Regions from separate parts of the Cryobacterium sp. GrIS_2_6 genome, predicted to be linked through region 1. Evidence: predicted binding sites of a transcription regulator. Region 1 holds the regulator's gene; the other holds the start of a gene.
The links. Region 1 encodes HspR, which represses chaperone genes until heat shock. Its sites were predicted from a motif close to AAGTTGAGTCNNNNNGACTCAACTT; they were not measured.
Positions count from the first base shown of each region.

Region 2: the regulator HspR is predicted to act here: its motif matches at 13,456-13,480, upstream of RCH22_RS09025 (ATP-dependent Clp protease ATP-binding subunit).

Region 1 covers NZ_JAXCHP010000001.1:3,251,933-3,267,084, forward strand. The annotation lists rRNA gene RCH22_RS15800 (16S ribosomal RNA) at 1-64, opposite strand, end outside; gene RCH22_RS15805 (methyltransferase) at 628-1,776, opposite strand; gene RCH22_RS15810 (heat shock protein transcriptional repressor HspR) at 1,784-2,200, opposite strand; gene RCH22_RS15815 (DnaJ C-terminal domain-containing protein) at 2,203-3,213, opposite strand; gene RCH22_RS15820 (nucleotide exchange factor GrpE) at 3,206-3,811, opposite strand; gene dnaK (molecular chaperone DnaK) at 3,811-5,679, opposite strand; gene RCH22_RS15830 (MFS transporter) at 5,876-7,195, shown strand; gene RCH22_RS15835 (isocitrate lyase/phosphoenolpyruvate mutase family protein) at 7,272-8,072, shown strand; gene RCH22_RS15840 (hypothetical protein) at 8,142-8,588, shown strand; gene RCH22_RS15845 (hypothetical protein) at 8,615-9,148, opposite strand; gene dcd (dCTP deaminase) at 9,245-9,847, opposite strand; tRNA gene RCH22_RS15855 (tRNA-Gly) at 9,920-9,990, shown strand; gene RCH22_RS15860 (hypothetical protein) at 10,049-10,831, shown strand; partial or broken gene RCH22_RS15865 (keto-deoxy-phosphogluconate aldolase) at 11,060-11,464, opposite strand; partial or broken gene RCH22_RS15870 (gluconokinase) at 11,587-11,951, opposite strand; gene RCH22_RS15875 (GNAT family N-acetyltransferase) at 12,178-12,696, shown strand; gene RCH22_RS15880 (SDR family oxidoreductase) at 12,711-13,460, shown strand; gene RCH22_RS15885 (Sir2 family NAD-dependent protein deacetylase) at 13,478-14,341, opposite strand; gene RCH22_RS15890 (SOS response-associated peptidase) at 14,394-15,095, opposite strand.
Region 2 covers NZ_JAXCHP010000001.1:1,802,822-1,817,973, forward strand. The annotation lists gene RCH22_RS08960 (AMP-binding protein) at 1-1,047, opposite strand, end outside; partial or broken gene RCH22_RS08965 (glycosyltransferase family 2 protein) at 1,286-2,251, shown strand; gene RCH22_RS08970 (dihydrofolate reductase) at 2,654-3,193, opposite strand; gene RCH22_RS08975 (thymidylate synthase) at 3,183-3,992, opposite strand; gene RCH22_RS08980 (glutamine amidotransferase) at 4,020-4,754, opposite strand; gene RCH22_RS08985 (hypothetical protein) at 4,803-5,660, opposite strand; gene RCH22_RS08990 (S-adenosylmethionine decarboxylase) at 5,879-6,220, shown strand; gene RCH22_RS08995 (hypothetical protein) at 6,220-7,047, shown strand; gene RCH22_RS09000 (VOC family protein) at 7,051-7,476, opposite strand; gene RCH22_RS09005 (LysR family transcriptional regulator) at 7,618-8,514, shown strand; gene RCH22_RS09010 (aldo/keto reductase) at 8,483-9,337, opposite strand; gene RCH22_RS09015 (aldo/keto reductase) at 9,415-10,386, opposite strand; gene RCH22_RS09020 (hypothetical protein) at 10,496-10,822, shown strand; gene RCH22_RS09025 (ATP-dependent Clp protease ATP-binding subunit) at 10,855-13,437, opposite strand; gene RCH22_RS09030 (hypothetical protein) at 13,570-13,872, opposite strand; gene RCH22_RS09035 (maleylpyruvate isomerase family mycothiol-dependent enzyme) at 13,971-14,714, opposite strand; gene RCH22_RS09040 (FMN reductase) at 14,739-15,152, opposite strand, start outside.

The DNA.
Region 1 (15,152 bases):
CGACTTGCATGTGTTAAGCACGCCGCCAGCGTTCGTCCTGAGCCAGGATCAAACTCTCCGTAAATGTTTGATTGCACAAGACCCGAAAGCCCCGGCACATCTAGTGTGACTGACCGCCGGAATAGGCGAACCAGACACAAGTTTGAAACTGACAGAACAAATCATTACTGACTTGCTTTGTTGTTATAAATGTTTTCCAAAGGAATCTCTTGATTCTTCACCGCTAGAAACGGATCCAAACCACGAGGTTTTTGGCATTTGACATTGTGCACGCTGTTGAGTTCTCAAGGATCGGACACCTCGGCTTCAGGCCCTTGCAGGCTGTCGCTCCGAGGCAATTCCTTATTCTTCTTTCGTGTCGTTTCGCTCGGTCCCCCGCTAAGGGAATCTGGTGAAACGCCATCAATCTCGATCATCGAATTTACGCGCTGATCGGGATTGGAAGTGGTCCCGCTTGAGGCCGGTAAGCGCTTCGGCTTTCCGAACCTGTGGGGTGACTTAGATGACTTTACGGTGAACCGTGGGGGGCCGCAACTCCCGGTCACATCCCGGGCGTGTCGGAAAGATTGCACCCCTGTTTCGGGAAGGTTTCGCGCCCCTGAATGCCTTCCGAAACCCTGCGGCTGCCTACCGGCGCACGGAAACCGTGACCGTGAACTTGGCGTTCCGACCGACCTGGTGCGTCGGCCCGACCAGGCGGGTGAGCGCCGGCCGGTAGCCGAGGTGTGTGTTCCACACCGTCCAGAGCTCACCGCCGGGCCGGAGCACCCGCGCGGCGTCGGCGAAGAGCTTGAGCGCGATGCCGGCGTGCACGGAGGATCCGATGTGGAACGGCGGATTCAACAGGATCAACTCACTGGAAGCATCCGCCTGGGATCCGAGCGCATCATCGCGCACGACCGTGACCCGATCGGCGACCCCGTTGGCGATCATTGTGGCCCCGGCGGATGCGACGGCGGCGGCCGACTGGTCGCTCGCGATCATCGTGAGTCCGGTTCGGCGTAGCGCGAGCGCGGCCGCGAGCACACCCGTGCCGCAGCCGAGGTCGATCGCGCGGACGGCATCCGGTTTCATGCGGTCAAGGAATTCGAGCAGGTACCGGGTGCCGATGTCGATCGTGGTGCCGGCGAACGCGGCGCCGTGCGCGCACACGGTCAGACCCAGGTCGTCGTGCCTGCTGACGTGCGGCCAGGCCTGGCTCGCCGATTCCGTCGCCCGGAGGGGACCGGAGGCATGCAAGACCCGGGACTTCTGCCGGGCCGGGGAGACCTGGAGCCGCTCGAAGTGCCGCGCGAGGACCTCGTTCATGGCCGGGGTCATGTGCTTGAGCCGCCCGCCGGCGACAACGACGACCGCGGGATCGGCGTACCGGGCGATCGCCTCGGCGATCTCGTCGAGCGCGGCGAGGCTGCGGGGCAGCTGGAGGAGGACAAGGGTCGCGCCGGTCAGGAGCTCGTGGCCCAGTGGGAACGAGCGGTAGCGGTCGGTGAGACCGAACTCGTGGGCATTCCGGGCCAGGGCCGCCTCGCCCGAGAGTGCGTCCTGGTGCACGCGGATGCCGGTGGCCCCGAAGAGCGCAGCGGCGCCGAGGGTGAGGGCGCCATACCGGTCGTCGACGACAACGAGCCGTTCGGCGGGAAGGCTCGCCGCCGCCTCGTCGAGGATCAGCCGGTCGCTCGCGTCGACGGCAAAAAGGTTGGAGGCCTCGACGTCGGGGAAACGCCGGAGCGCGGCGAAGTCGAACGCAGTGGGGTCGAAAGCAGTGGGGTCGGGCACCACGGGATCAGCGGCCGTCAAGCGGGCGCCAGATGACCATCTGGTTCGCGCGGCGGGTTCGGGTGCCCGCGCGCATCGAGATGACCTCACCGGCCGAGCCGGCCGCGAAGACGCGGCGACCCGACCGGTTCAGCAGTTCATCGGCGAGGGCCGCTTCGAGTTCGCGCAAACGCGATTCGAGACGGCGCACGTGGTCCTCGAGCGCGATGATCCGCCGGATGCCCTCGAGGCTCACGCCTTCGGCACCCAGCTCCGCGATTTCACGCAGTTTCACCACATCACGCATCGAATACCGGCGAGACCGGCCCGGGGTGCGGTCCGGACTCACCAGTCCCAGGCGATCGTACTGTCGCAGCGTCTGCGGGTGCATGCCCGCAAGCTCTGCGGCCGTCGAAATGACGAACACCCGGGAGTTCTCGTCCACCGTCAGTCTCTCGCTCTCGCCAGCAGTTCGTCGCGCGGGTTCTCGTCGGAAAGGGCCGCCGCGAAAGCAGCGAGCTTCTCCTCGGCGTCCTTCGACAGGTGCGACGGCACCGCGACCTGGACCTCGGCGAGCAAGTCGCCGGTGCCCTTCGGAGTCACAACGCCGCGTCCCTTGACCCGCAGGACCCGCCCGCTCGGTGTGCCGGGGGCGATGCGCAGTTTGACCGGCGCTCCGCCCAGGGTCGGCACTTCGATCGTCGCGCCGAGAGCTGCCTCGACGAACGTCACGGGCACGTGCAGCCTGAGGTTCAGGCCGTCACGCTCGAAGACGGGGTGCTTGCGCACCGTCACGGTGAGGACGATGTCACCGGCCTCGCCGCCGTCCGGGCTGTGCTGGCCCTGGCCGCGGAGCTTGATCTTCTGCCCGTCGGCGACGCCGGCGGGAATCCTGACCTTGATGGCCCGGCCATCCTGCGTCTGCAGGGTGATCTGGTCGCCGTGGGTCGCGGTGATGAAGTCGACCGTCGTCGACGCGATCACGTCCCGCCCGCGGGTCGGTCCGCCGTAACCGCGGAACCCTCCCGTGGACGTTCCGAAACCGCCGCCTCCGGCGCCGCCCCGGCCGAACATGCCGCCGAGCAGGTCGTCAAACCCGCCCTGCTGCTGGTAGGAGTAGCCCTGTTGCCGGGCACCCCCACCGAACATGCCGCCGAAGACGTCGTCGAAACCGCCACCCTGTTGGGCGCCTCCGCCACCGGGGGCGGTGAAGCGTGCTCCACCGCCCATGGCCCGCACAGCGTCGTATTCCTTCCGCTGTGCGGGGTCGCCGATCACCGAGTGAGCCTCGCTGATTTCCTTGAACTTCGCTTCGGCCGCAGGATTGCCCGGATTGGAGTCCGGGTGATACTTGCGGGCGAGCTTGCGATAGGCCTTCTTGAGGTCGGCCGGCGTCACGTCTTTCGAGACGCCGAGGACCTTGTAAAAGTCTTTGTCGAACCAGTCCTGGCTAGCCATCGCTCGGTACCTGGACTACGACCTTGGCAACACGCAGCAGCGTCGAGCCCAGGAAATAGCCGGTCTCGACCACCTCGCCGACCGTGTCGACCGTCACATCGGGCGTGGGCATCTGGAAGATGGCCTCGTGCACGGTGGGGTCGAACGGTTCGCCGACCGTGCCGAACGGCTTCACGCCGAGGCGCTCCACGCTCGTGCGCAGTTTGGCTGCGATGGTGCTGAATGCGGTGTCTGCGACGAGGTCGCCGTGCTTCTCGGCACGGTCCAGGTCGTCGAGCACCGGGATCAGGCCCTTGACGACGTCCACCGTCACGCGCTCACGCTCGATCTCGCGGTTCGCCTCGGTGCGCTTGCGGTAGTTCGCATACTCGGCGGTGACCCGCTTGAGGTCGGCGAGATGTTCGCTCGTCGGCTCTGCGACCTCGCGCGTGGCGGCGTCCAGGATGTCCTGGACCGTCAGCTCGTCTTCCTCAATGCCCTCAGCGGATGCAGCGGCCTCGGAGTCGGCGGATGCCTCGGCTGCCGCAGATTCCTCCGCGGCGACCGGCTCCACCTCCTCGTCGGACGGCCCGTTGACCGGACCCTTGTCCTTGGCCATTACTTCTTGGTTTCTTCCTCGTCGTCGACAACCTCGGCGTCAACCACGTCTTCGTCGGACTTGCCCGCGTCAGCGGTCGGTTCGCCGGATTCGGTGGGGGGCGTCGCGGCATCCGCCTGGCTCGACTTGTAGATGGCCTCGCCGATCTTGCCCTGGCTCTCGTTGAGCTTGTCGTACGCGGTCTTCACCGCGGCCTCGTCGTCCCCGGCGAGCGCCGACTTGAGTGCGTCCACGTCGGCCTGGACCTCGGTCTTGACCTCGGCCGGCAGCTTCTCGTCGTTTTCCTTGAGGAGCTTCTCGATCGAGTACGCGAGCTGCTCAGCGGTGTTGCGGGTCTCGGCGGTTTCGCGACGACGCTTGTCTTCTGCGGCGTGCTCTTCGCCCTCGCGCACCATGCGCTCGATGTCTTCCTTCGCGAGCGAGGAACCGCCCGTGATGGTCATGGACTGCTCCTTGCCGGTGCCCTTGTCCTTGGCGGACACGTGCACGATGCCGTTGGCGTCGAGGTCGAAGGTGACCTCGACCTGCGGGATGCCGCGCGGGGCCGGCGCGATGCCGGTCAGCTCGAAGGTGCCGAGGTTCTTGTTGTCGCGCGTGAACTCGCGCTCGCCCTGGAAGACCTGGATCGCGACGGACGGCTGGTTGTCGTCTGCCGTGGTGAAGGTCTCGCTGCGCTTGGTCGGGATGGCCGTGTTGCGCTCGATGAGGCGCGTCATGATGCCGCCCTTGGTCTCGATGCCGAGGCTCAGCGGGGTGACGTCGATCAGGAGGACGTCCTTGCGCTCGCCCTTCAGCACGCCGGCCTGGAGTGCGGCGCCGACGGCGACGACCTCGTCCGGGTTGACGCCCTTGTTCGGGTCCTTGCCGCCGGTCTCGCTCTTGACGAGTTCGTAGACGGCGGGCATCCGCGTCGAACCACCGACGAGCACGACGTGGGCGATATCGCCCACCTTGACGCCGGCTTCACGGATGACGTCCTGGAACGGCTTCTTGGTGCGGTCGAGGAGGTCTTCGGTCATCTTCTCGAACTGGGCGCGGGTCAGCGTCTCGTCGAGGTTGGCCGGGCCGTTCTCGGTCAGGGAGAGGTACGGCAGCTGGATGCTCGTGGACATGCTGCTGGAGAGTTCCTTCTTGGCCTGCTCCGCGGCTTCCTTGAGGCGCTGCTTGGCGATCTTGTCCTTGGAGACGTCGACGCCGGTGGTTTCCTTGAACTTCTTGATCAGGTAGTCGACGATGCGCTGGTCCCAGTCGTCGCCGCCGAGGCGGTTGTCACCGGCGGTCGAACGCACCTGGATGGTCGAGAAGTCGTCGTCCTTGCCCACCTCGAGGAGGGAGACGTCGAACGTTCCGCCGCCGAGGTCGAAGACCAGGATGAGCTCGTCTTCCTTGCCCTTGTCCAGGCCGTAGGCGAGTGCTGCTGCGGTCGGCTCGTTGATGATGCGAAGCACGTTGAGGCCCGAGATCTCTCCGGCCTCCTTCGTGGCCTGGCGCTCGGCGTCGTTGAAGTACGCGGGGACGGTGATGACAGCATCCGTCACCTTGTCGCCGAGGTACTGCTCGGCGTCGCGCTTCAGCTTGGCGAGGATGCGGGCGGAGATCTCCTGCGGGGTGTACTTCTTGTCGTCGATGCCGACGGTCCAGTCGGTTCCCATGTGGCGCTTGACGGAAGAAATGGTGCGGTCGACGTTGGTGACGGCCTGGCGCTTGGCGGTCTCACCGACGAGAACCTCGCCGTCCTTGGTGAATGCGACGACGGACGGGGTGGTGCGGAAGCCTTCGGCGTTCGCGATAACGGTGGGTTCTCCACCCTCGAGGACGGCCACCACCGAGTTGGTGGTTCCGAGGTCGATGCCTACTGCACGGGCCATGTGTGCGTTCTCCTTCAAAGTGTGAGCTCAACGGGACAATCGGTATGATCGACCAGAGTTGAGCGGTATTGACTCAAGTGTGGCACCGCCCGAAATCGGAGTCAAGCCAGCCAGCTGAAAGTTGAGTGTGAGTGACTCAACTTTGAATTCCCGATCAATTTCCCCACTGTTCCCCGGCGGCCACTACTCTGAGCGCATGACTGGGACAGCGGAACAGCGAGGCACGGCAGAACACCCCACCCCGGCCGGGCGCGGCGTGATCGCCTGGAGCCTCTGGGACGGCGGTTCGGCCGCGTTCAACGCCGTCGTCACGACCTTCGTCTTCACGGTGTACCTCACCGGGCCGTCGTTCGGCGACAAGGACGTCATCTCGGCCCAGCTCGGCTGGGCGCTCGCGATCGCCGGCCTGCTCGTGGCCCTGCTCGCGCCGATCACGGGGCAGCGCTCCGACGCCTCCGGTCGCCGCAAACTCTGGCTCGGCGTCAATACCTTCATCGTCGTCGGCCTCACCGCCGCGATGTTCTTCGTGCAGGCCTCGCCCGACTTCCTGCTGCTCGGACTGATCCTCCTCTCCGCCGGGACCGTGTTCTACGAATTCGCGACCGTCAACTACAACGCGATGCTCGGCCAGGTCTCCACGCCGAAGACGATCGGCAGGGTCAGCGGCTTCGGCTGGTCGATGGGCTACTTCGGCGGCATCGTGCTGCTGCTCATCCTCTTCTTCGGCTTCATCCACCCCGACGTCGGTCTCTTCGGCGTCACCGACGCCAACGGGCTGTCGGTGCGGGTGTCGATGCTCATCGCGGCAGCCTGGTTCGGCCTGTTCGCCCTGCCGCTTCTCTTCCGGGTGCCCGAGTACGCGGCTCCCACCACCGCCCGGCGTGAGCGGGTCGGCTTCTTCCGTTCCTATGTCCTGCTCGGGCGCGATATCGCCGCGCTCTGGCGCAACAACCGCCAGCTGGCCCTCTTCCTGATCGCGAGCGCGGTCTTCCGCGACGGGCTGACCGGGGTGTTCCAGTTCGGCGGCATCCTCGCGGCAGGCACCTTCGGATTCTCGAGCGGCGACGTGATCATCTTCGCCATCGTCGCCAATATCATCGCCGGAATCTCTACGGTGCTCGTCGGACGCCTCGATGACCGCCTCGGGGCCAAGAACGTGATGGTGGTCGCCCTGTCCGGCACCATCGTCGCCGGACTCGCCGTCTTCTTCTTCGCGACCGGCGGCGCGACGATGTTCTGGATCTTCGGCCTGCTGATGTGCGTGTTCGTCGGCCCGGCCCAGTCCGCGAGCCGCAGCTTCCTCGCCCGCGGCATCCCGGCCGGGCGCGAGGGCGAGATCTTCGGCCTCTACGCGACGACCGGCAAGGCGGCGACGTTCCTCGCGCCGACGCTCTTCGCCCTTTTCGTCAGCCTCTCGGGCAGCCAGGTCTGGGGCATCCTCGGCATTGCCCTCGTTCTCCTCGTGGGCCTGCTGATGCTTATCCCGGTGAAATCGGCGCAGCACCACATCGGTTAGCTGAACGGCCTCTGTTCATCGTCTGGACATCCGCTGTGATCTCGCCGACGGCCGGGTTTTTTGTCAGGCTGAAGTCATGACAACTCAGCAGATTCAGAAGGCCGAACTTCTCAACGCGCTCCACGTCCCGGGCACACCGCTCATCGTGACGAACGTCTGGGACGCCATCACCGCGAAGATCGTGTCGGAGGCTCCCGGCGTGAAGGCCCTTGCCACGGCTTCGCACTCCGTGTCCAATGTGCGCGGCCTCGAAGACGGCGGCGGCCTCACGGTCGACGAGGCGATCGCGGCGGCCCGCATCATCATCGGCGCGGTCGACCTGCCCGTTTCGGTCGACTTCGAGAAGGGCTACGCAGCGGATGCCGCGGGAGTCGCCCGCAATGTCCGTCGCCTGATCGAGGAGGCCGGCGCCTCGGGCATCAACCTCGAGGACTCGATCGGCGCCGCGAAGGCCCCGCAGTACGACATCCAGACCGCGGCCGCCCGGGTGGCCGCCGCGCGCACCGGGGCCGACGCCGCCGGCGTGCCGCTCGTGATCAACGCCAGGGTGGACACCCTGGCGGGCGGCGGCGAGTGGAGCGAGGCCGTCGCCCGCGCCAACGCATACCTCGACGCCGGTGCCGACGTGATCTTCTTCCTCGGTCTCGGCGACGAAGACAAGGTCAAGCGAGCACTCGACGAGGTCAACGGACGCGTGTCTGTGATCGGGCACCCGGGCGCCGTTCCCCTGGCCCGCCTCGCCGAACTCGGGGTCTCCCGGGTGAGCTTCGGGCCCGGCACGCTCGGCCTCACGCTCGCCGCACTCCAGCGCTCGGCAACCCAGCTCACCTCTCTCGGGGAATACCCGGACGATCTGGGATTTCCCTTCTCGCTCTAGCGTCAGCGCGTGGTCGTCGGCGCGGCGGGATGAGGAATATGCTCGGGAGAAAGTGAGAGGTCTCCCGACATGAAATTCAGTGTCTCCGCCGTGCTAGTCCGCGGCTTCCTGATCGGTCTGCTCATGTTCGGAGCGGTGTCGTCGTTTGCCGGCATGATCCTGCTGTCGGTGGCGAACGGGGGAGGCATCCCGCTCGCGTACCTCGACGGCACCCCGTTCTCGTCGTACGTCGTGCCCGGGCTCGTCCTCGGCGTGATCGGCGGAGGCACGCAGCTCCTCGCCGCGGTCGGACTGCTGCGCCGCAACAGCTGGGCGCTGATCGCCGCGGTCGTCGCCGGGTTCGGCATGATGATCTGGATCTTCGTCGAGATCGCCGTGATCAGGCAGTACTCGGACCTGCAGCCGGTGTACTTCGCCCTCGGCGCACTCGAACTCATCCTCGTCTACGCCCTGCTCGGCCTGGCACCCCGCATGGTGCGCGGGCTCACGCCGGCCCGCGAGCGCGTCTCGCGGTAGCGGTCCCGTAGCCGCATTTGCGGGTGTCAGCGGATGCGGGTGGCCTCGTTGTGCTCGACGAGCACCCAGGTCGCGCCCTCGTCGTTGGAGACCCAGCCCTCCCACGAGTAGGCGTCCTCGGTGATGGACACGAAGTTCCAACGGATCGGCCGGCCGTCGGTGCCGGTGCCGTCCTGGCGCAGGCCATTGCGGTGCGGGGTCGCGACGAGGTGGCAGTACTCGCCGATGGCTGGGGCGAAGTAGCTGACCCGCCACGCGCCGGCGTGCGGGTCGTAGACGCGCACGGCCATGGCCACGGTTTCCCGGCCGTACGGATGCGTGTCGCTCACGGGGACGTCGACGACCTCGACGTCCTGCACCGCACGCCCATCGAGCACGAATTCGACGATCCAGGTGAACTGGCGCTCGTGCCAGTCGCCGGTGGCCTCGTCGAGGCGTGAGCCCTTCGCGGCCCAGCTGCCGACGAGCCGGCCGAAGCGACGCATCCGGCCCGGGTATTCGGGCGTCGGGCCGGGCGCGATGAGCGCCTGGGCAAAACCGGGTACGGATGTCGTCGTCATGCTTGCGATTTTACCGGCCGCGTGTTGCGCCCGTGTGAACGCGTCCTCTCGCTCTGGATCAGGTCTTTTCCGGCGAGATCGGAACGGGAGCTGCGGCTACTCGACGTCCGCGGTCGGGGCGATGGAGACATCCGTGCGGTGGAAGTTCTGGAACGAGCGCGACGCCGTCGGCCCGCGCTGGCCCTGGTAGCGCGAGCTGTACTGGCTGGAGCCGTACGGGCGTTCGGCGGCGGAGCTCAGCTGGAAGAAGCAGAGCTGGCCGATCTTCATGCCGGGCCAGAGTTTGATCGGCAGGGTGGCGACGTTGCTGAGTTCGAGGGTCACGTGGCCGGTGAAGCCCGGGTCGATGAATCCGGCCGTCGAATGGGTGAGGAGGCCGAGGCGGCCGAGCGAGCTCTTGCCCTCGAGGCGGGCCGCGATCGTGTCGGCGAGGCTGACCTTTTCATAGGTGGAGCCGAGCACGAATTCACCGGGGTGCAGGATGAACGGTTCGTCGTGGGGGATCTCGATCAGCCGGGTGAGTTCGGGCTGGTCCTCCGCCGGATCGATATAAGGGTACTTGTGGTTGTCGAACAACCGGAAGTACCGATCGATGCGCACGTCGACGCTCGAGGGCTGGATCATCTCCGGAGCGTAGGGCTCGAGCCCGATTCGTCCCGCGTTGATTTCGGCCTTGATATCACGATCGGAGAGCAGCACGGGTCCAGCCTAACGGCGAGGACTTGATATGCTGGCACGGTTCCGGTGCAGGCACTGCCCGCGACCGGACGCGCGGATGTAGTTCAATGGTAGAACTTCAGCTTCCCAAGCTGATAGCGCGGGTTCGATTCCCGTCATCCGCTCCGTGTCACTTCCCGACGCCTCGTTTCCGGTATTCTCGACGCGGACTGAGGAGTACCTGTGACTGACCCCACCTTGCGAATGCCGGACACTGTTTTGCGGGCGGTGCTGGACCTGGGCGACCTGCCGTTGGAGGCTCCGCCGCTGCCGACCCGGTTCCGGAACCCGGTGCTGAACGCCGACTGGTTCGTCGACGGTGAAGGCGAGAACGACGAAGAAGAAGTGGCCGTGTTCTCCCTCGGGTTTGAGGGCGGTGAGCTGCACCTGGAAACGACGCCTGACGGTGTCGAGCACCACTTCCATGGCGCCGACGGGGAAGAGAGTGATCGCAGCCCGTGGCCGAAGCGGGAGACGAGGGAACTGGTGGCGTGGGCCCTGGCGCTCGTGAAGCACACTCTCCCTCTGCTCGAAGATCTCGCGGAGGACGCCGAAGAGGCCGCCGACTGGCACCACGAGGGGCTTCGGGTCTACGCCCGCGACTTTGGCGCGGTGCCCCTGGAGATCGTGGACGTTGCCATTCCCGGCGAGCAGATGATGCTGCCCTGGCTGGGGTCCGGGCGCACAGACCACCTGCACACGGACGACGAGGCACGCAGCCTGATCCTCACCTGGAACCCGGAGGACGCGGACCCCGAGACGCCGATTGTGCGGGCGTGGCTCGATGCCGGTACGGGGGAACCGGTCTCCGAAGCGGTCGCCGGGGTCGACTGGGTTGCGGTCGGGCTCCCCGAGGAGGAAGTGCGCGCGTGGTTCGAAGCGTTTTACCTCAACCACGAGGTCCTCGACGACCCCGCCGAGCTCATCATGCGTGCCGCCCTGAACCGGATCGCGGGCCTGGGCTAGGCCTGGGCTCGGCCTCGCCAAAGCCCAAGCCCAGTGCCGGCGTTCAGGGCCGCAGGCCGGCGGCCTGGCGGGCCAGCCCTTCGATGCGCGTCCAGTCGCCGAGTTCAATGGCATCCAGCGGAGTGATCCATGTGCCGCCGATGTACCCAACGTTGGGCAGCGCGAGGTAGACGGCGCGCTCGCGAGCGTGATCCCGCCCGTCGGACAGAACCGCGCTTCCGGCAGGGGCGCCGCGAGTGAGCGCAGCACGGCGTGGCCGCCGGAAGCCTCTGCGGAGAAGAACTTCATCTCCGGGTGTCCGCGCTCGATCAGCCGCAGGAGCTCCGGCGCGATCGCGGCGCCCGGCAGGTAGGGCAGACCGGATGCGTCCATCGCGTCGAGCAGGGCATCGGTCGACCCGGGAGAAATCAGGAACCGAGCCCTGGCTTCGACGGCCCGACTCACGAGGTGCGGATTGTTGACCGTTCCGGCGCCGACGACGGCGTCGGGCACCTGGTCGGCGATGGCGCTGACCGCACGCAGTGCAGCCGGGGTGCGCAGCGTCACCTCGATGACCGGAAGGCCACCCGCGACGAGTGCCCGAGCCAGTGCCACCGCGCGGTCGGCATCCTCGATGACGACGACGGGGATCACGGGGTTCCGTAGAAGGTGCAGGTGCCTGCGGAGTGGTACGACGCCGTCTCGGCCTCGAGAAGTTGCTCGCGGTCGGCTAGGCCTTCGGCGTAGAGCTGGCGGATCCGGCTCTTTTCCTTCCTGGCGGCCTCCTCGGCGGGCGGCCTGGCGACATCGATGAGGATGCCTCGTTCGTCGGAATCCAGAGGCTCCAGCGTGTCGAGCTGCGAATCAAGGAGGGTCGTCGGCATGAAGAGGTCGAGCCGAGCGGACATCCGTGCGCCGAGCAGGTGATGATGCCGGGAACATCGGCCATCGTGTGCTCGATGATCCATGACGACACGGTGTCGAGCCATGGCCAGCGGTCGTCGTCGGTGAGCGGGGTACCCGACGCCATCTTGTTGACGTTCGCCTCGGGATGCAGATCGTCACCCTCGGCGAAGTCCCACCCGAGCCGGCCGGCGAGCAGAGCAGCCACCGTCGACGTGCCCGACCCGCAGACACCCATCACGACCAGGACGGGTTGCCGACCGGAGGCAACGACCGGGAGTTGCGGGTCGCCGCTGGCGCTGGCTGGTGGGGTGGCGTCGGTCACCGCGGGTGCTGTGGATGAGTACATCGTCGTCCTCTCGCGAGGGCGCATCGGCGCGACCTCATTGTCAGGCCAGCGGCACCAACCCGGCGAGCGCGGCGCTCGACCTCGGCCCGGCGCGCTTCCCTGCTATCGTGCGTGGATGATGACCGAGGGGTTCACGATTCGCCGCACGACGGCGGCAGACTGGCGCGAGATCCGGGAACTTCGACTGGAGATGCTCCGCGACACGCCCCTCGGCTTCGGGGAGACCTTCGACGCCGCGCTCGCCCACGACGAGGCCGAATGGACCATGCGCGGAGCACGCGGCACCGATGAGCATTCGATCGTCGTCGTGGCGATCGCGCCCTCTGGGCGCTGGGTCGGGACGATGGGCGGCTACGTTCCCGACGAGGCGACGGGTGCGCTGCTCGTCGGTGTCTACGTTGCGCCGGACTACCGCGGCGGGGCGGCCGGCGTGACGGATGCCCTCCTGTCGCGCATCGAGTACTGGGCGCTCACGGAATCGGGTCGGCTCACGTTGCACGTGCACGAGCACAACGACCGCGCCCGCGCCGCCTACGAGCATCGCGGCTTCACGGCAACCGGCATGACCGCGCCCTACGACCTCGACCCGACGACCCGGGAACTCGAGATGGTCAAGCAACTCACGGCGTTATAGGCGGGGGTCGCATCATGAGGATCGTCGTAGCCGGGGCGACCGGCACCGTCGGAAGGCACGTCGTCCTTGCCGCCGAGCGCCGTGGTTATGAGGTCGTCCCGCTGTCACGCTCGACCGGGCAGGACGTCAGCACCGGCGTCGGACTCGACGCGGCGCTCACGGGAGCGGATGCCGTGATCGACGTCATGAGCGTGGCGAGCACCTCAGCCGCAGCATCCGCCGAGTTCTTCAGCGCGGCGACCAGGCACCTGCTCGCCGCGGAAGTGCGCCAGTCGGTGGGACACCACGTGGCGCTATCGATCGTCGGAATCGACTACCTTCCACTCGGGTACTACGCAGGGAAGGTCGAGCAGGAGCGCCTCGTCACCGCCGGGCCGGTGCCGTTCAGCATCCTGCGAACCACCCAGTTCCATGAGTTCGTGCGGCAGGTGCTCGGACGCGCGTCGTTCGGCCCGATCGCTCTGGTCCCCGCCGGACTGCTGCGTCCGATTGCGGCGGCCGACGTGGCCGACGCCCTCATTGCGATCGCCGAGGGCACCGAGCGGGGACGTCACCGCGACCTGCGCGGGCCGCGCGACGAGAACCTCCTCGACATGGCGCGCACGGTCATCCGGGCCGACGGGCGACGGATGCCGGCACTCGGGGTGTCCCTGCCCGGCGCGTACTGGCGCGGCCTGCGTTCCGGGGTGCTGCGCGGCACCGGGGACGAGGCCGAGGCTCCCACGACATTCGACGAGTGGCTGGCCGCCGGGCCGTCGTCTTAGTCCTGGCTGGCGCGCGGCTACTCGAGCAGGGCGCGAAGGCCGACGAGCGCGGTGAGCTGGTGCTCATAGATGGGCGCGTTCCCTGAGGAGGTGTCATCGCCGCGGCCGACGTGGAACGGGTTGATGCGCACGATCGGGATGTCGTACCGAGAGTGCAGGTCCCAGGTCAGGTTGCGCAGGTTCATCACGGTGAGGCCGACCCCGATCTCGAGGATGACCGAGCTGCCGAGGTCCTCCGCTGCAAGGGGGCGCTGATAGTCGAGGAAGTCGTCCTCCTGGAGTTCGTTTGCGGCGTTGTTGAACCAGTAGTCGTCGAAGAAGAGCACGTTCGGCCGGGCCAGGCTCCCGCAGGTGGGACAGAAGGTGGTGGCAAGCGTCGGGTCGACGGTCGGGAAGACGCCGTGTGCCTCCGGTTCGGCCAGGCACTGGGAGCGATCGTAGGCGCCGTGGATCTCGAGGAGCTTCTCGGCAGGGAAGCCGTGGTCGGTGAACGCGGTGTCGACATTGGAGGTGAGTACGAAGTAGTCCTTCGCGGCGGCATCCAGCCAGTCCTGGACCACGAAGTACGGGTCTGCGGGCCGGGAGGGCTTCTCCGATTCGCGCATGTCCCGCCAGGTCTCCCGGAAGAACGCAGCCTGCTGGTCGGGTTCCTCGAGCCAGAGCGGCGCGCAGGAGTGCTCGAGGTTGGTGTGGCCATAGTGCGAGACGGTGTCACCGTATGCCGCGTTGTCCCCGGTCCAGTAGACCGGCGTTCCGATGTCGGCGCTCATCCCGGCGCCGGCGATCACGATGACGCGATGCGCCCGCGCGAGTAGTGCGCGACTCGGGGCGAGCGGGGTGTGCAGAACGGATGCTGCCGGTTGGGCGGACGGGACGGGCACGGAATATCTCCAGCTGCGGCCCGATTCGACGGCCGCCCTTCCATTGTGCGCCTCAGGACAGCGGCCGGATGAGCGCCGGGTCCTGCCGTTCGGCGCTGGGCACCCGCACGCTGTTCACCCGCCGGGACACCGGGTAGCTCTCGATGTGGGCTGCGACGGAGATAGACGTTCGGTCAAGGAGGTCAAGCAGGTGATTAGGGTCGGTGAGCTTTCCCGGCTTGAGCCACTCGTCCCATACGTTCCGTTCGAGGAATGCAGGCATCCGGTCGTGGATCTCGCCCGAAGCGTCGCGGGCCTCCCTCGTGATGATCGTCATGTTGTGGGACCAGGAGTCGTTACGCTCCTTGCGCGCCGCGTAGAGTCCGGCCGCGGCGAGGAGCCCGTCGCCGTGGATGAAGTGCGGCTGCTTGCCGTCTGGGAGGTCCTCCCACTCGTAGTAACCCGTCATCGGGACGATGCAGCGGCGGGAATCGAAGGCCGTGCGGAACATCCCGTTGGTGGCAACGGTCTCGAGGCGTGCGTTGATCGGCGCGGGTCGTTTGCCACCGGTCGACCAGGCCGGCGTGAGCCCCCAGGTCGCCGCGTCCACCTCGCGGGTGATCGTGCCGTCGTGTTCCCACTCGCGGACCACCGGAACCCGGTCGGTCGGCGCGATGTTGTACGACGGCCGCCAGTCCCGAAAGTCGCCGCCGGTCGCGACGAACTCCTGGATCAGATCGTCGGTGTCCTTGTCCATCGCGAAGCGTCCGCACATGACCTCAGGGTATTCCGTCAGGTGCGTCCTGACAATCGCGCCGCTAGGCTGTGCGCA
Region 2 (15,152 bases), 1.4 Mb from region 1:
CGTCGTCTCGGTCTGGCCGTACCCGTCGCGGATCGTGAGCCCCCAGGCACGCTGGATCTGGCTGATCACCTCGGGGTTGAGCGGTTCACCCGCTGAGAGGATCTCGCGGAGGCCGACCGGCTTCTCGCCCACATCGGACTGGATCAGCATCCGCCACACCGTCGGCGGCGCACAGAACGTTGTGACCTTGGCGCGGTGCAGCTGGGCGGTGAGCGCCTGCGGGTCGAAGCGGCCGTAGTTGTAGACGAAGACGGTGGCCTCGGCGATCCAGGGCGAGAAGAAGCTGCTCCAGGCGTGCTTGCCCCAGCCCGGCGAGCTGATGGCGAGGTGCACGTCGCCGGGACGAAGGCCGAGCCAGTACATCGTGGAGAGATGGCCGACGGGGTACGAGGTCTGAGTGTGCACGACCATCTTGGGCTTGCTCGTGGTCCCCGAGGTGAAGTAGATGAGCGACGGGTCGTCCGAACCGACGGCCACGGGAACGGGCGCCGTGGAAAGCAGGGCGGCGTCGGCGTAGTGAGCCCAGCCGGGAACCGTGCCGCCGACACAGATGCGCCGGAAATCGCCGTCGATCTCCGCGAACTTGGCGGCGTCACCCGCGTTCGCGATGACGCAGTCCACCTCGCCGCGCTGCACGCGGTCGGCGAGGTCGCCGGCGGCGAGCACGGTCGATGTCGGGAGGATCACGGCGCCGATCTTCATGATGCCGAGCATGAGCTCCCAGAGTTCGACCTGGTTGCCGAGCATGAGCATCACGTGATCGCCCTTGCCGACGCCCTGCTGGGTGAGCCAGGCCGCGACCTGGTTGGAGCGTGCGGACATCTCCGCGAAAGTGACCTTCAGCTCGTGGCCGTCCTCCTCGACGATCCACAGGGCGATGTTGTCGTTGCCGGCCGCGATCACGTCAAACCAGTCGACGGCCCAGTTGAATGACGCGCCGACATCCGGCCAGCGGAATTCCGCAGCGGCACGGGCGTGGCCGTCCCAGAGGCGCAGCAGCTGATCGCGGGCGGCACGAAAATTGGAGGTACTCGTCGGAAAAGTCACTTCTCCATCATCCTCACTCACAAATGCCTGTAACGGCATGCGTCCGGAAACACGCCGCGGCGCGTTCCGGGGGCAACCCACACCCGGATGTGGTTAACCACACGGGTCGCCCCATCCGGGTGACAGGGCGGGCGGTCCCCTCCGGCCTCGGGTAGCTTCGTGCACGTCAACACCGACAGTCTCGACGTAGCGTCTCCGGTTCCAGTGTGGGACGTTCGATTTCACCCCGGGGGCACAGATGGTTACCTTCTTCGTCATTTTCATTCTTGTTGTGGGAATCAATACCTTGCTCTGGACCACGGTCGGTCTCATCCGCGCCGTGGTCGAAAGCACCCGCCGCCGGTCGCCCGATCGATCGCAGGACCCGCTGATCTCCGCGGACGAGGTCGCGATCCTGGTCGCCGCCCACGACGAAGAACAAGTGATCGCCGCGACCATCGGTTCCGCAACCGGCCAGGTGCCCGTCGGGCACGTCTTCGTCGTTTCGGACGCCTCCGCAGACCGGACCGCGGACCTCGCGAGAGCGAGCGGCGCGAACGTGCTCGAACTCGAGTCGAATCATGGAAAGGCTGGCGCGCTCGTCGCGGCAATCGACCATTTCGAACTGGCACGCCGTTTCCCGGTCGTGGTGCTCCTCGACGCGGACACGGTACTTGCCCCCGACTACCTATGGACCGGCCTGCCCTGCTTCCAGGATCCGGGGGTCGTCGCGGTTGCAGCGTGTGCGTCGACGATCGCGGATCCTCCCCCCGCGACGATGATGGGCCGATTCCTGGTCGCATACCGGGAACGTTTCTACGTCATGGTGCAGTACCTGCTCAAGTACGGTCAGGCCGCCAGGCTCGCGAACGTGATCTCGATCGTTCCCGGTTTCGCGAGCATGTACCGCAGCCGGGTCCTCGGAAGCATCGACATCGATCCTCCCGGGCTCGCGATCGAGGACTTCAACATGACGTTCGAAGTGCACGCCCGCAAGCTCGGCCGGATCGCATTCCACCCCTCGATCGCGAGAGCCTCGACCCAGGATCCGGACAACCTCCACGACTACACCCGGCAGCTCCAGCGTTGGACCCTGGGGTTCTGGCAGACGCTGCGCCGCCACGGATTCCGGCTCGGCTGGTTCTGGGGCGCGCTGGCGCTCCACGTGTTCGAGCTCGTGACGAGCAGTGTGATGATGCTGCTCTTCCTGCCGCTGCTCGTCGTGTCGGTCGGTGCGGTCATCTGGGAGGCGACGTCGACGGACCCGTCCGGCATCGCCACGCGGCTGACGAACGCGGTTCCGCCGACCCTGCTCCTGCTCGGCGTGCTCGTGCCCGATTACGTGTTGACCGTGCTCGTCGTCGCCGTCACCCGCCGGCCGAGCTATCTGCTGCTCGGGTTCGCCTTTCCCCTCGTGCGTGTGGTCGACGCCGCGATCTGCCTGGCGACCCTTCCCCAGGCATTCCTGACGCCGTCGAGCGGACGCTGGACGAGTCCCGAACGCCGCGTCACCGTGGCGCCCGTGCGGCACGCGAAGCTCGTGCCGCCGGAGACGTCAGTGCCCGAAGAGACGTCAGTGCCCGAAGAGACGTCAGTGCCCGAAGAGACGTCAGTGCCCGAAGAGACGTCAGTTCCGCTGAACCGGCCGCTCGTACCCGACGAAGCGATAGCGGATGCCGGTCCTCGAGACCGTCCATTCAGAAGCGTGGGCACGCGTCCACTCCCCGTCAACAGCGGGGGCCCTCGTGTCGCCGGGCACGGCGAGGTCCAGCTCGGTGACCTCGAGTCGTGACGCGCGGGCCAGGGCCTCGCGGTAGACCTCGCCTCCGCCGATCACCCAGATCGTCGTGGCCGGATCTGTGGCTGAGGCGTCCCCGGCGAGGGCCTCGTCCACGGATCCGGCGCGTTCGGCTCCGGCAGCGGCCCAGGCGGCGTCCCTGGTGACGACGATATTCCGTCGACCGGGGAGCGGCCGGAATCGTTCCGGGAGGGAATCCCACGTGCGACGACCCATCACGACCGTCGCGGCATCCGTCACGGCCTTGAAATGCGCGAGGTCTTCGGGAAGGTGCCAGGGTATCGACCCGGCGCTGCCGATGATCCCGTCGTGCGCCTGCGCCCAGACCAGTGCGACCACGGGAGCGTGACGGGCGGGATCAGACGGCAACGGGTGCCTTGATCGCGGGGTGGTGCTGGTAACCGACGACCTCGAGGTCCTCGTACCTGTAGTCGAAGATGCTCGCGCGTTCGCCCGTGATGCGGAGCGTCGGGAGCGGATACGGGGCACGGGTCAGTTGCTCCGTGACCTGGTCGCGATGGTTGTCGTAGATGTGACAGTCCCCGCCGGTCCAGATGAAGTCGCCGACCTCGAGGCCGGCCTGGGCGGCGACGAGGTGGGTCAGCAGCGCATAACTCGCGATGTTGAAGGGGACGCCGAGGAAGAGGTCGGCGCTGCGCTGGTACAGCTGGCAGGACAGGCGGCCGTCGGCGACGTAGAACTGGAAGAGCGCGTGGCACGGTGCGAGAGCCATCGACGGGATGTCCGCGACGTTCCAGGCCGACACGATCATGCGACGCGAATCGGGGTCTGTCTTCAGGGTCTCGATCACCTGGGCGATCTGATCGATGTGACCACCGTCCGGGGTAGGCCAGGAGCGCCACTGCACTCCGTAGACGGGACCGAGTTCTCCGGTTTCCGATGCCCACTCGTCCCAGATGCTGACGCCGTGTTCCCGGAGCCATCCGACGTTGCTCTCGCCGCGCAGGAACCACAGGAGTTCGTAGGCGATCGACTTGAAGTGCACGCGCTTCGTCGTGATGAGCGGAAAGCCCTCACGAAGGTCGAAGCGGAGCTGGGCGCCGAAGATGCTCGTGGTTCCGGTCCCGGTCCGGTCGGCTTTGGCGGTGCCCGTCGCCAGGGTGTGGCGAAGCAGGTCTTCATACGGGGTCGCGAGTGAGGTTGGCATTCGTAGCAGTTTATTTGGTGGCGCAGCTTATTCGGTGCCGAAGCGCCGCACGAAGGCACGCATCAGGTTCGCCGGTTGCGTCACCGTGGCCGCCGCGATGTTCGCGATGACTTCGGTCCAGGCATCCGGTTTGACATAGCCGTTGTCGCGGTAGATCCGGATGCGGGTGAGGATGCTCGCGTTGGTGAGCTCGGGGTGGAACTGGGTCGCGTAGACGTTCCGTCCGACCCGGAAGGCCTGGACCGGGCAGTCCTCTCCGGTGGCGAGGAGCACGGCGCCGGGCGGGAGGACCGTGCACGCCTCCTTGTGCCCGACGAAGGCCTCGAAGTCAGGCTCGAGGATACCGAACAGCGGGTCGTCGGCGCCCTCCTCCGTCAGCCGCACTCTCGTCGGGCCGGCGTCCTCCGGCCAGGTTCCGTCGACGACCCCTCCGCCGTGCGTCGTGAGCAACCCGATGCCGTAACAGGCTCCGAGAAAGGGAAAATCACGGGCGACGACGAGGTCGAGGAGCGACTGGAGTTCCCGTTCGACCCGGAGCTGGACGGCGGACTTCGTCGCCTCGGGGTCGCTGGCGTTGAAGGGGCTGCCACCGACGATGATGCCGGAGTAATCGTCCAGCCGGATCGGCGGCAGCGGGGCCGCCTCGAGCCTGACCCGGTGCAGGTCCGCGGGGGTGAGGCCGCCTGCGCTCAGGAAACCCTCATACTCGTCGTCGGCGGCTTCGTCCTCCGGACGGCTGGCCAAGAGCAGGAAGGGCTTCACGCCGCAATGATACGCGGTACGGCGCCCATTCCGGTGCGCGTTTCCCGATCAGTACAGGAACGACCTCGCGAAGGTGTTCACGTCGATGTTGACGCCGTTGAAGACCCGTTCAAAATGCTGCTGAACACCGACTCGGAGATTCCCGGACGCGTTCCAGCCACCGAAGGGAATCGGTGGCGGCGAGAGGAGATCGACGGGATCGTCAGGGAGGCCTGCCAGGGCAGTCGAGCCCGGCTGGACGGGCACGGCATCCCAGAGGGCGACGTCCGAGAACTCCGTCGTTCCCGCGCCCATGATGTCGTCCCACATCCGCGCGCCGGTGTACACGACGGGGCGTACTCCGGTGGATTGGACGCCCGTGATCATGTCGCGGGTGAGCGGCGGGCCGCCCGTTTCGATGTCGAGGGCGAAGAACTGGAGTCGGATGCGGAAGGAGCCCGTCGCCGCGATCCCCTCCTGCCAGCAGCGCGGATCTCTGGTGTACGCGGCGATCGCGAGACCGGCGTCGATGGCCATCGCGAGCTGCGCCTGGGTGCGGGCGAGAGGCGTGCACGTGCCGAACTCGGTGGAGCTGAGGATGTAAAGCCGGAACCCGGCTTCGTATGCCCGCACGAACCAGGCAGGATCGGAAATCGGATTGTCCGAATCCAGCGCCCTGATCGCCGGTGACGGTTGGGCCCGCGACGGCTGGGCCGGTGCCGTCGGCACCGGAGTGGGGACCGCGGTCTGGGAGGCCGCTGGGATACCGGAAGGGGCGGATGCCGCCGGGTCCTGTCGAATCGCTCCTGCCACCTGGATGGCCGCGAGGGGAAGGCCCACTGCAAGGATCACCAGCAACGCGGCCCCGACGATGGGAGGCGCAACCCGCCCCTTTCCCGGGTGTCTCGTGACGGAAAGCTTGCGCATTCGCTCAGTGTGCACCGGCATCACGGCGAAGAAAAGGGACCCACCGGGGACACGTGCATGCTGTCGGACGTGCCCTCGGACCCCGATGGATGTCTGGGGGGGCGTACAGTGAGGCAGCACCGCTCAGTCTCAGGTTCCAATGTCGCCCTGATGAAACGGCTGCCGCCGGGGATTCCTTTCCCCAAGCTCTTGAACACATCACTGGGGGAATGGCTTTCATGCGCGACCTTGCACCAACTATTTACCGGCAGCGGCTTGTCATCGAGGCCTACCCCGCTGAACCGATCAGCGCACCGCAGATCACGGACTACCTGTCAGGGCTTGCCCCGGTGCTCGACATGAAAGGCCTGATCGAACCCGTCACGCATCGCAGCGACCTGTACGGCTGGGCCGGGTGGACTCACTGGGAAACGTCGGGGGCGCATTTCTACGCGTGGGAACAACCGGTGCTCTTCTACAGTGTCGACATCTACACCTGCAAGCCGTTCGACCCCCTCGTGGCCGTCGAATACACCACGCGTTTCTTCGGGAGTGCCAGCGCCGAATACAAGGAGTTTTAGTGCCGACCCGCGACACCGATACCGAGATCGGCGCCGAGGTGTTCAGCCCCCGATACGACCTGAGCGATGCCGAGCTCGAGGATCTCACCGTGCGGCTCCTCGCCTCGCGCACGCGTGACCTCCCGGAGCACTACCGGCTGGTCGCGATCGAGGTCGACGGCCGGAGCCCGTTCTCCAATGTCGGCCGCCACGTGGAACGTGTCGTCTTCGAGGCGACGTTCGGCAACGATGCCGCGCAGATGACGGACGAGTACGGCGCGTACGAGGGTACGAGCACATTTTTCATCTCCATCGACAGGGACACCTGCACGCCGAGCGGGGTGCTGCGGATCATCGAGGATTCCCCCCATGGGCTCAAGAGCCTCAACGATGCCGCCCAGGAGCCGTTCAATCTGGAACTCGACGAGGCGTTCCGCTTTCACGCGATCACCGATCCGACCGAGATCTGGGACATCGGCACCGTCGCCGTCCTCCCCGACTACCGTCGCGGCGAAGCAGCGGTGAGCGTGCAGCTCTACCGCGCCATGTACCTCTCCGCGCTCGTGCACAGGATCAAGCACATTGTGTCCATCGTCGACGACCGCCCACTCCGCAAGATGCGGGACTTTCTGGGCATCCCGTTCGTGCCTCTTGCGGACACTCACCCCGGACCGTACCTCGGCTCGAAGAAGAGCCACGCCGTCTACGGGTACGTGCCGCACTTCCTGCCGAAGGCGCGGGCGCACCGCGATACCATGCGCGGCCTCCTCGTCCGCAACGCCCTGCAGCGCCTTGTCGACGGCACGGAAGACGACTCGATCAGCCTCGACGTCCAGCCCGACGCCTGAACGTCACTCGGGCGCTGTGCTGCCCGATCCAGAGATATTGACCAGCCAGCTCACGCCGAACGGGTCCACGAGCATCCCGAAGCTGTCTCCCCACGGTGCCCTCGCAAGCGGCTGGAGCACGGTCCCGCCCGCCGACAGTTTCTCGAAGTAGCCGCTCAGTTCCGCCGCGTCGTCCCCGCTGAGCGAGACCGAGACAGCGGTGCCCGGTGTCAGGTCCATGCTGTTCGGCGTGTCCGCCGCCATCAGGACCATCCCGCTGTTCGTCGTCAAAACGGAGTGCATGATCTTGTCGTCCTCCGCAGGATCCTCACTGGCGTGGAGTTCCGCGAAGGTACTGCGCGTGACCGTGCCGCCGAAGACCGACTCGTACAGGTCCATGGCCGCCCTGGCCGAATCACGGAACGAGAGATAGGGGTTGAGGGTTGTCATCTGAGACCTCCAGACCGGGGCGTGCCCGCCGTCGGGCCCGCGCTTCCGAGACATTATCGACCCCGGAACGGCAAAAGACGAGGCGGCGGATCCAGTCCTCGCACCTGTGAATGGCCTCGTGTGAGGCACTAGCCTTGCTGAATGGAACTCCGCCAGCTCGAACATTTCGTGATCGTCGCCGAGGAACGCCACTTCACCCGGGCCGCCGAGATCCTGCAGATCTCACAATCCGGTCTGTCGGCTTCCGTTCGGGCGCTCGAAAGCGAGCTCGGGACGTCACTCTTCATCCGCAGCACCCGCAGCGTCGAACTCTCGGTCGCCGGGCAGGCTTTTCTGGTCGAGGCGTTGCGCACGCTCGCGAGCGCCACCGCGGCCCAGAACGCCGTTGCGGCCGTGCGCGGCCTCATGCTGGGGAGCCTGACCGTCGGCGCCGAGCCGTGCCTGGGCTCGGTGGACCTTCCGGGAGAGCTCGCCCGCTTCCGCATGACGCATCCAGGGGTCGACGTACGTCTCAGGCACGCCGGATCGCTCGAGCTCATCGAGGGCGTCGCGAACGGCCGCACGGACGTCGCCCTTGTCGTTTCGGTCGGCGACCAGACTCCCGGCATCCGACTCAGTCCGCTCAGCACCCAGCGGCTCATCGTGCTCTGCCATCCCGATCACGCGTTCGCGGCAAGAGGCTCCGTCGACCTCGCATCCCTGCATGCCGAGTCACTCGTCGGGTTCCCCGCAGGCTGGGGCGCACACGTCCTCGCCCGCCGCGGTTTCGCCGCTGCCGGGTTCGATTACCGGGCTGCGCTCGAGGTCAACGACGTGCATCCGATGCTCGACCTCGTCGGTTACAACCTCGGTGTCGCGATCGTGCCGGAGAGTTTCGCAGCGAAGCGCCCTGACCTCCTGCGAGCCATTCAGATCGAGGATCCGATGCCGCCCTGGACGGCCGCGGTCGCCGTGGCGGACGAGCCCAGCCCGGCCGCCACGGCGTTCCTCACCCAGCTCGCGGGGATCAGCCCAGCAGCGCCAGTTCCTCAGGCGTGAGCGTGATGCCGGCAGCGTGAACCGAATCCCGGATGCTCTCCGGCCGCGAGGCGCCGGGGATCGGGATGACCACAGGGGACTTCGCAAGGTGCCAGGCCAGGCAGACGACCTGCGGGCTGACGCCGCGGTCTGCTGCTACCTGCTGGAACGGCGCAAAGCGTTCGCCGAGTCGGGACGCAGAGGAGATCCCACCGAGCGGGCTCCATGGGATGAAGGCGATTCCGAGTTCGGTGCAGAGCTCGAGCTCCGGTTCGCTGCTGCGGAACGCAGGAGAGAACTGGTTCTGCACGCTCGCGAGGCGTCCGCCGAGCAGTTCGCGAGCGAGCTTGATCTGATCGACGTTCGCATTGGAGATGCCGGCGAGGCGGATCGTGCCGGCGTCAAGGAGCTCGACGAGCGCCCCGATGGAATCGGCGTACGGCACCGCCGGGTCCGGCCTGTGGAACTGGTAGAGGCCGATCGCGTCGCCGCCGAGCCGCGCGAGTGAGGCCTCTGCGGCCTTCTTGAGGTACTCAGGGCGGCCGTCGACATACCAGGTGCCGTCACCGGGGCGCAGGTGCCCGCCCTTCGTCGCGACGAGCACGTCGCTGGTGTCCCCGCCCCACGACGCTATCGCTCCTGCGATGAGGGTTTCGTTGTGGCCGACCTCGTCGGCATGCAGGTGGTACGCGTCCGCGGTGTCGAACAGGGTCACGCCCTCGTCGAGGGCTGCGTGGATCGTCGCGACTGACCTGGCCGCATCCGGTCGTCCTTCGATCGACATCGGCATTCCGCCGAGTCCGATCGCGCTCACGGTTCGGTCGGCGATCATTCGGGTCTGCATCATTCGGGTCGGCATGGTTTCCTTCATTGAGCGGTTGGCTGGGCTGGCGGTATCTGCAGTATTCGTTGCGGGGCTGGTCACCAGGCGTAGTCCTCAGGGGCCGGCTTGTGCCCGGGGAAGATCTCATCGAGCCGGGCCAGAGCTGCGGCATCGAGGGTGACGTCGAGCGCCCGGAGACCGTCGTCGAGCTGGGCCTGGGTGCGCGGCCCGATGATCGGCGCCGTCACACCCGGCTGGTGCAGGAGCCAGGCCAGGGCCACGTCTCCCGGCTTGTGTCCCAGGTCTGCGGCGAAGTCCTCGAACGCCTGGATGGCCGGTCGGTGCGCGGCAAGCGTCTCGGCGGATCGCCCTTCGAGGCGCCGTCTGCCGTCGCGCTCCTTGCCGAGCACTCCCCCGAGGAGGCCGCCCTGTAGCGGGGACCAGGCGATCACGCCGAGCCCGTTCGCTCGTGCCGCCGGGAGCACTTCGAGTTCGAGGTCTCGCGTGAGGAGGTTGTAGATCGACTGCTCACTCACCAGACCGGTGAAGTTGCGACGTCGCGCTTCCGCCTGGGCCGTCGCGATGTGCCAGCCGGCGAAGTTGCTGCTGCCCGCGTAGAGGATCTTTCCCTGGGCGACGGCCGTCTCCATGGCCTGCCAGATCTCGTCCCAGGGCGTCTCCCTGTCGATGTGGTGGAACTGGTAGATGTCGATGTAGTCCGTCTGCAGTCGACGGAGGCTCGCGTCGAGGGCGCGACGGATGTTGAGGGCCGAGAGCCTGCCGTTGTTCGGCCAGTCCGAGGTCGTCCCGTAGAGCTTGGTGGCGAGGACGGTGCGCTCCCGGCGATCGCCACCGCGCGCGAACCACCGGCCAACGAGGGACTCGGTGGCCCCGGGCCCTCGCTCGCCGCCGTAGACGTTCGCCGTGTCGAAGTAGTTGATTCCCGAGGCGAGCGCCGAGTCCATGATGGAGTTCGCCTCCGGTTCCGGCGTGAGCGGCCCGAAGTTCATGGTGCCGAGGCACAGTCGCGAAACGGAGAGACCAGAGCGACCGAGGTGTGTGTATTCCATGACTTCAGCCTCCTCCGTGACCACTGATCTGTCCAACAGCCGTCATCGCTGTGATGGACCAGTTCGGGTTCTCAATCGCGCACCCGGAAAGCTGGGTACAGTTTCGAGCATGAAACTCACCGATATCGACCCGCCCGGTCGCAGTTTTTCGCGCTGGCTCACCGAGGAGGAGATCGGACGCGTGCTCGCGAGCGATCGCGGCTGGCGACTCGCCGAGGACGGGAGTGTCGTGGCCGGAAAGCTCAGGAAGGCCCGGATCGCCGACTCCCTCGGGGACCTCGGTCGCGCCGCCCTCGCCAACCGGTGGACCGCGCGGGCCGCGGCCCCCGGAAGCGACGGCAGCGGCCCGACGCACATCATGTGGGGTGTGTTCAATGCCCGCTCCGACACGGAGATCGCCGCGGAAATCGCCGCCGGGATCGCCGCCAGGGGCTGAACCAGCCTGGCGGCGACTCCGCAGGTGAGTCCTTACGCGGCCAGGGGCAGCGACTGTGCCGGTGCGGATGCCGCGGCCGCGACGACGAGCGCGCCGTCCGTGACCGAGACCTCGACACCGGTACTCGCCAGCAGGTCAGAGCCGACGAGAAGGTCGGCGATCTTGTCGTCGAGTTCCCGCTGGATCACGCGCCGGAGCGGTCGGGCACCGTACTCCGGTTCGTAACCACGCGTGGCGATCCAGTCGATCGCGTCCTCGCTCACGGTCAGGGCGAAGCCCTGGGCGGCGAGCCGGGTGCGCGTCCCGGCGAGCAGCATCCGCACGATGTCGTGCAGTTGCGGCGCGTCGAGCTTGCGGAACAGCACGATCTCGTCGAGCCGGTTCAGGAACTCCGGACGCATGGCTTCGCGGAGCTTGCCCATCACCCGGTCGCGGAGCGCCTTCTCCGAGCCGAAGCCGTTGTCGGCCCCGGCATCGATCAGGGCGGTGAAGCCGAGGGCGCCGCTCCGGCTGGCGAGGAATTCGGAGCCGAGGTTTGAGGTCATGATGATGACCGTGTTCCGGAAGTCGACGGTGCGACCCTGGCCGTCGGTCAGGCGTCCGTCGTCGAGCACCTGCAACAGCAGGTTGAATACGTCGGGGTGGGCCTTCTCGATCTCGTCGAGCAGGATCACCGAGTACGGGTTCCTGCGCACGCGCTCGGTCAGCTGCCCGGCCTCGTCGTAGCCGACGTAGCCGGGAGGGGAGCCGACGAGCCGGCTCACGGTGTGCCGTTCGCCGAACTCGCTCATGTCGAAGCGCACCATCGCGCGCTCGTCGCCGAACAACGATTCGGCGAGGGCCTTGGCGAGCTCGGTCTTACCGACGCCCGTCGGCCCGAGGAACAGGAAGCTGCCGACGGGTCGGCCGGCATCGTTCATGCCGGTGCGATTGCGGCGCACCGCCTTGGCGATGAGCGTGACGGCGTCGTCCTGTCCGACGACGCGTTCGTGCAGCTCGGCCTCGAGCAGGCCGAGGCGGGAACGGTCGTCCGCGGTGAGCCGGGCGATGGGGATGCCCGTTGCGCGGGCGATCACACCGGCGATCTCGGCCTCGCCGACGACGGCCTCTGCTGCAACGGCCCGGGCGGGGTCTTCCTGGAGCTCCAGCTGCGACTGGACCGTCTCGATCTCGTCCCGGAGCCGGGAGGCCTCCTCATACTGTTCGGTGAGGACTGCGGCCCTCTTGGCGTTCTCGAGCGTCACCACGCGCGCACGCAGGGCCTCGAGGGCCGCACGGTCGGGCAGGGAGCCGAGGGTCAGGCGCAGCCGGGCACCGGCCTGGTCGATCAGGTCGATGGCCTTGTCGGGCAGGAACCTGTCGGACACGTAACGGGCGGAGAGCTCGACGGCGGCGCGCAGCGCCTCGTCGGTGTAGCGCACGCCGTGGTGATCTTCGTAGCGGCCGCGCAGCCCCGCGAGGATGCTCACCGCGTCGTCGATGCTCGGCTCGCCGACCCGCACGGTCTGGAAACGGCGTTCGAGGGCCGGGTCCTTCTCGACCTTGCGGTACTCCTTGAGGGTCGTCGCGCCGATCACGTGCAGCTCACCGCGAGCCAGCCGCGGCTTGAGGATGTTCCCGGCGTCCATGCCCCCGTCGCCGGATCCGCCGGCGCCGACAACGGTATGCAGCTCGTCGATGAAGATCACGAGCTCGCCGCTGTGTGCGCTGATCTCGTCCATGGTCTTGCCGAGGCGTTCCTCGAAGTCGCCGCGGTACCTGGTCCCGGCGACCATCGCCGCGAGGTCGAGTGCGACGACGCGCTTGCCGCGCAGTTGCTCGGGCACGGTTCCCGCCACGATGGCCTGCGCGAGCCCTTCGACGACGGCGGTCTTGCCGACGCCGGCCTCTCCGATCAGAACCGGGTTGTTCTTGGTGCGCCGGGAGAGGATCTCGATCGTCTGTTCGATCTCGTCGGCACGGCCGATCACCGGGTCGAGTTTCCCGTCGCGGGCCCGGGCCGTGAGGTCGGTGCCGTAGGTGTCGAGCATGGGCGTCTCCGAAGCGGATGCCTGGGCAGGGGCCTGGCTCGTCGCATCCGCTTGCGGCTCGCGTGCACCGGCCTGGAGCGATTCCTGGGTCACGCCGGCCGCGGCGAGGACCTGGCCGGCCGGGGAGTCCTCGTTCACCACGAAGGCGAAGAAGAGATGTTCGGGGTCGATGTAGGTCGACCCGAAGGCGCGAGCGATCTGGTGCGCGTCGAGGAGGGCACGCTGGGCGGATGGGGTGAGTCCCGGCGTTGCGTCTCCGGTCGGGGCGGAGCGCTCCGGCAGGCGCTGCTCGGCGGCCAGGGCGAGGGCCGCGGGGTCTGCGCCGGCGTTCCGGATCGCCTGGGCCGCCGGTTCGCGCAGGACGAGGACCCGGAGGATGTGCAGGACGTCGACGTGGGAGTGCCCGTGGTCGACCGCGTACTGGGCGGCCTCGGCGAGCACCTCGTGGGTGCGGCGGCTGAGCAGCCGGGTGATGTCGATCGGGCGCCCTGCTGGCGCGGCGCCCTGCTGGCCCTGCAGGTACCGGGCGATGAACTCGTCGAACGAACCGTTGCCGGAATCCGCGGGACCGAAGAATGTAGGCACGAGACCTCCTGATCTTGAAACTTGAGTGCTATTGACTCAACTCAACGTCAGGCCGTGGGTTTCATTCCCGCCTCATGCTGGGAAACCCCCGGTTACGCGGTCCGCGAACGGAGTGCGAACAGGCCGAGAGGTTCAGGCCCCGAGGATGCCGCGGGCCACGACGACGACGACGGTCACAGCCGCGACGCCCAGCGCGATCAGGACCAGGCCCCGGCCGCGGACGCCGGCGGGCATGACCCGGAGCGCGCGCATCGAGTATGCGAGCCCGACGAGGACAGCGATGACTCCCCAGAACGGGAGCACGAGTGCGAGGACGAATCCGGCGAGGGTGATCCAGAATCCCAGCGAGCGCCCCGGTGTCCTCGTCCAGTCGGCACGCGGCGCGCCGAGGGCGATCAGTCGGTTGTCCTGCATGTTCGCACGCGGATCGTCCACTGTCAGCCCCCGTTGTATCGAATACCAGTCTGCCACGCGGCGCGATCGTTCAGCGCGATCGTTCAGCGCGATCGTTCAGCGCGATCGTTCAGCGGCGCTCAAAGCCACCGCGGCGGGTCGGCCGGAGTCCCGCTGCTCGAGCTCACGCCGGAACCGCCACGCCCGGTCGCCCACTGGACGAGGCCCGCGAGGCTTCCGGACACGACGACGGGATGCGCGGAATGGAGGTCGCCGAACCTGCGCTCGGCAGGGGAATCGGTCACGGAGAGCACGAAGTCTCCTCCATCTCCCCGGGTCGCCCAGACCGAGGTGATCTCGGTGAGCAGGCGATCGAGCACCTCGACGGGCACGTCGTCGAAGGAGGCGCCGGTCGCGAGGTCGATCGTATGCACCCAGAGTTCCTGGTTGCGCATCCACACGGTCTCGGAGACGGCGATCTCCCGGCCGCTCGGGGTCCGGACCAGGTGGCTCCACGTCTCGGGGGTGAGCCGGCGCCACGCGGCGTCGAGCTGGATGGTCGCGACGTCGAAGAGGGTCCGCAGGGCGTCGCGGTCGAGCTCGGCCCCGGCGGCGATGTCGCTGTCGCGAGCCGCGTTGGAGGCGTACATCGGCGTTTCGACCTCGGTGCGCGCCCAAGTCACGAGCCTTACGATGCCCCTCGCGTTGTATGCGACGTGCGCGATCACGTGACGGCGGCTCCAGCCGGGCAACAGCGAGTCCCCGTCGAGGTCGACGTTCGACAACCCGTTGAGCTCGTGCGCGAAGAACGCGGTCGCGCGACGAGCGAGCAGGAGTTGCGCGAGCAGCTCGGGGTCAGCGGGGAGAGCGGTAGGTGCGGGCATTCCCCCATTCTCGCAGGGAACCGATCAGATCGAGGGCTGGAAGCCGCCCGTCGGACTGAAGGACGCGTCGATCGTGAACGGGTCGCGCACGGAATTCGAGCGATCCGATGCCGCGATGAGAGCCGCGAGTTCCCCGGCCGCCCTGTCGATGCGGTCGGGCAGCGTCTTGACCGTGTCCGCGCCGCTTCCCCAGTCCTCCGATGCGGCGAACACCGCGGTTGTGGCGACGACGGCGTGCAGGTAGGTGAACATCGGGCGGATGGCGTAGTCGAGGGCCAGGGAATGGCGTGCGGTGCCCGCCGTCGCTGCGATGACCGTCGGCATGTCGGTCAACGACCGGTTGTCGATGACGTCGAAGAACGACTTGAACAGGCCGCTCGCGCTGGTCGTGAAGATCGGGGTGACGGCGATGAGCCCGTCCGCGCCGGTCACGGCTTC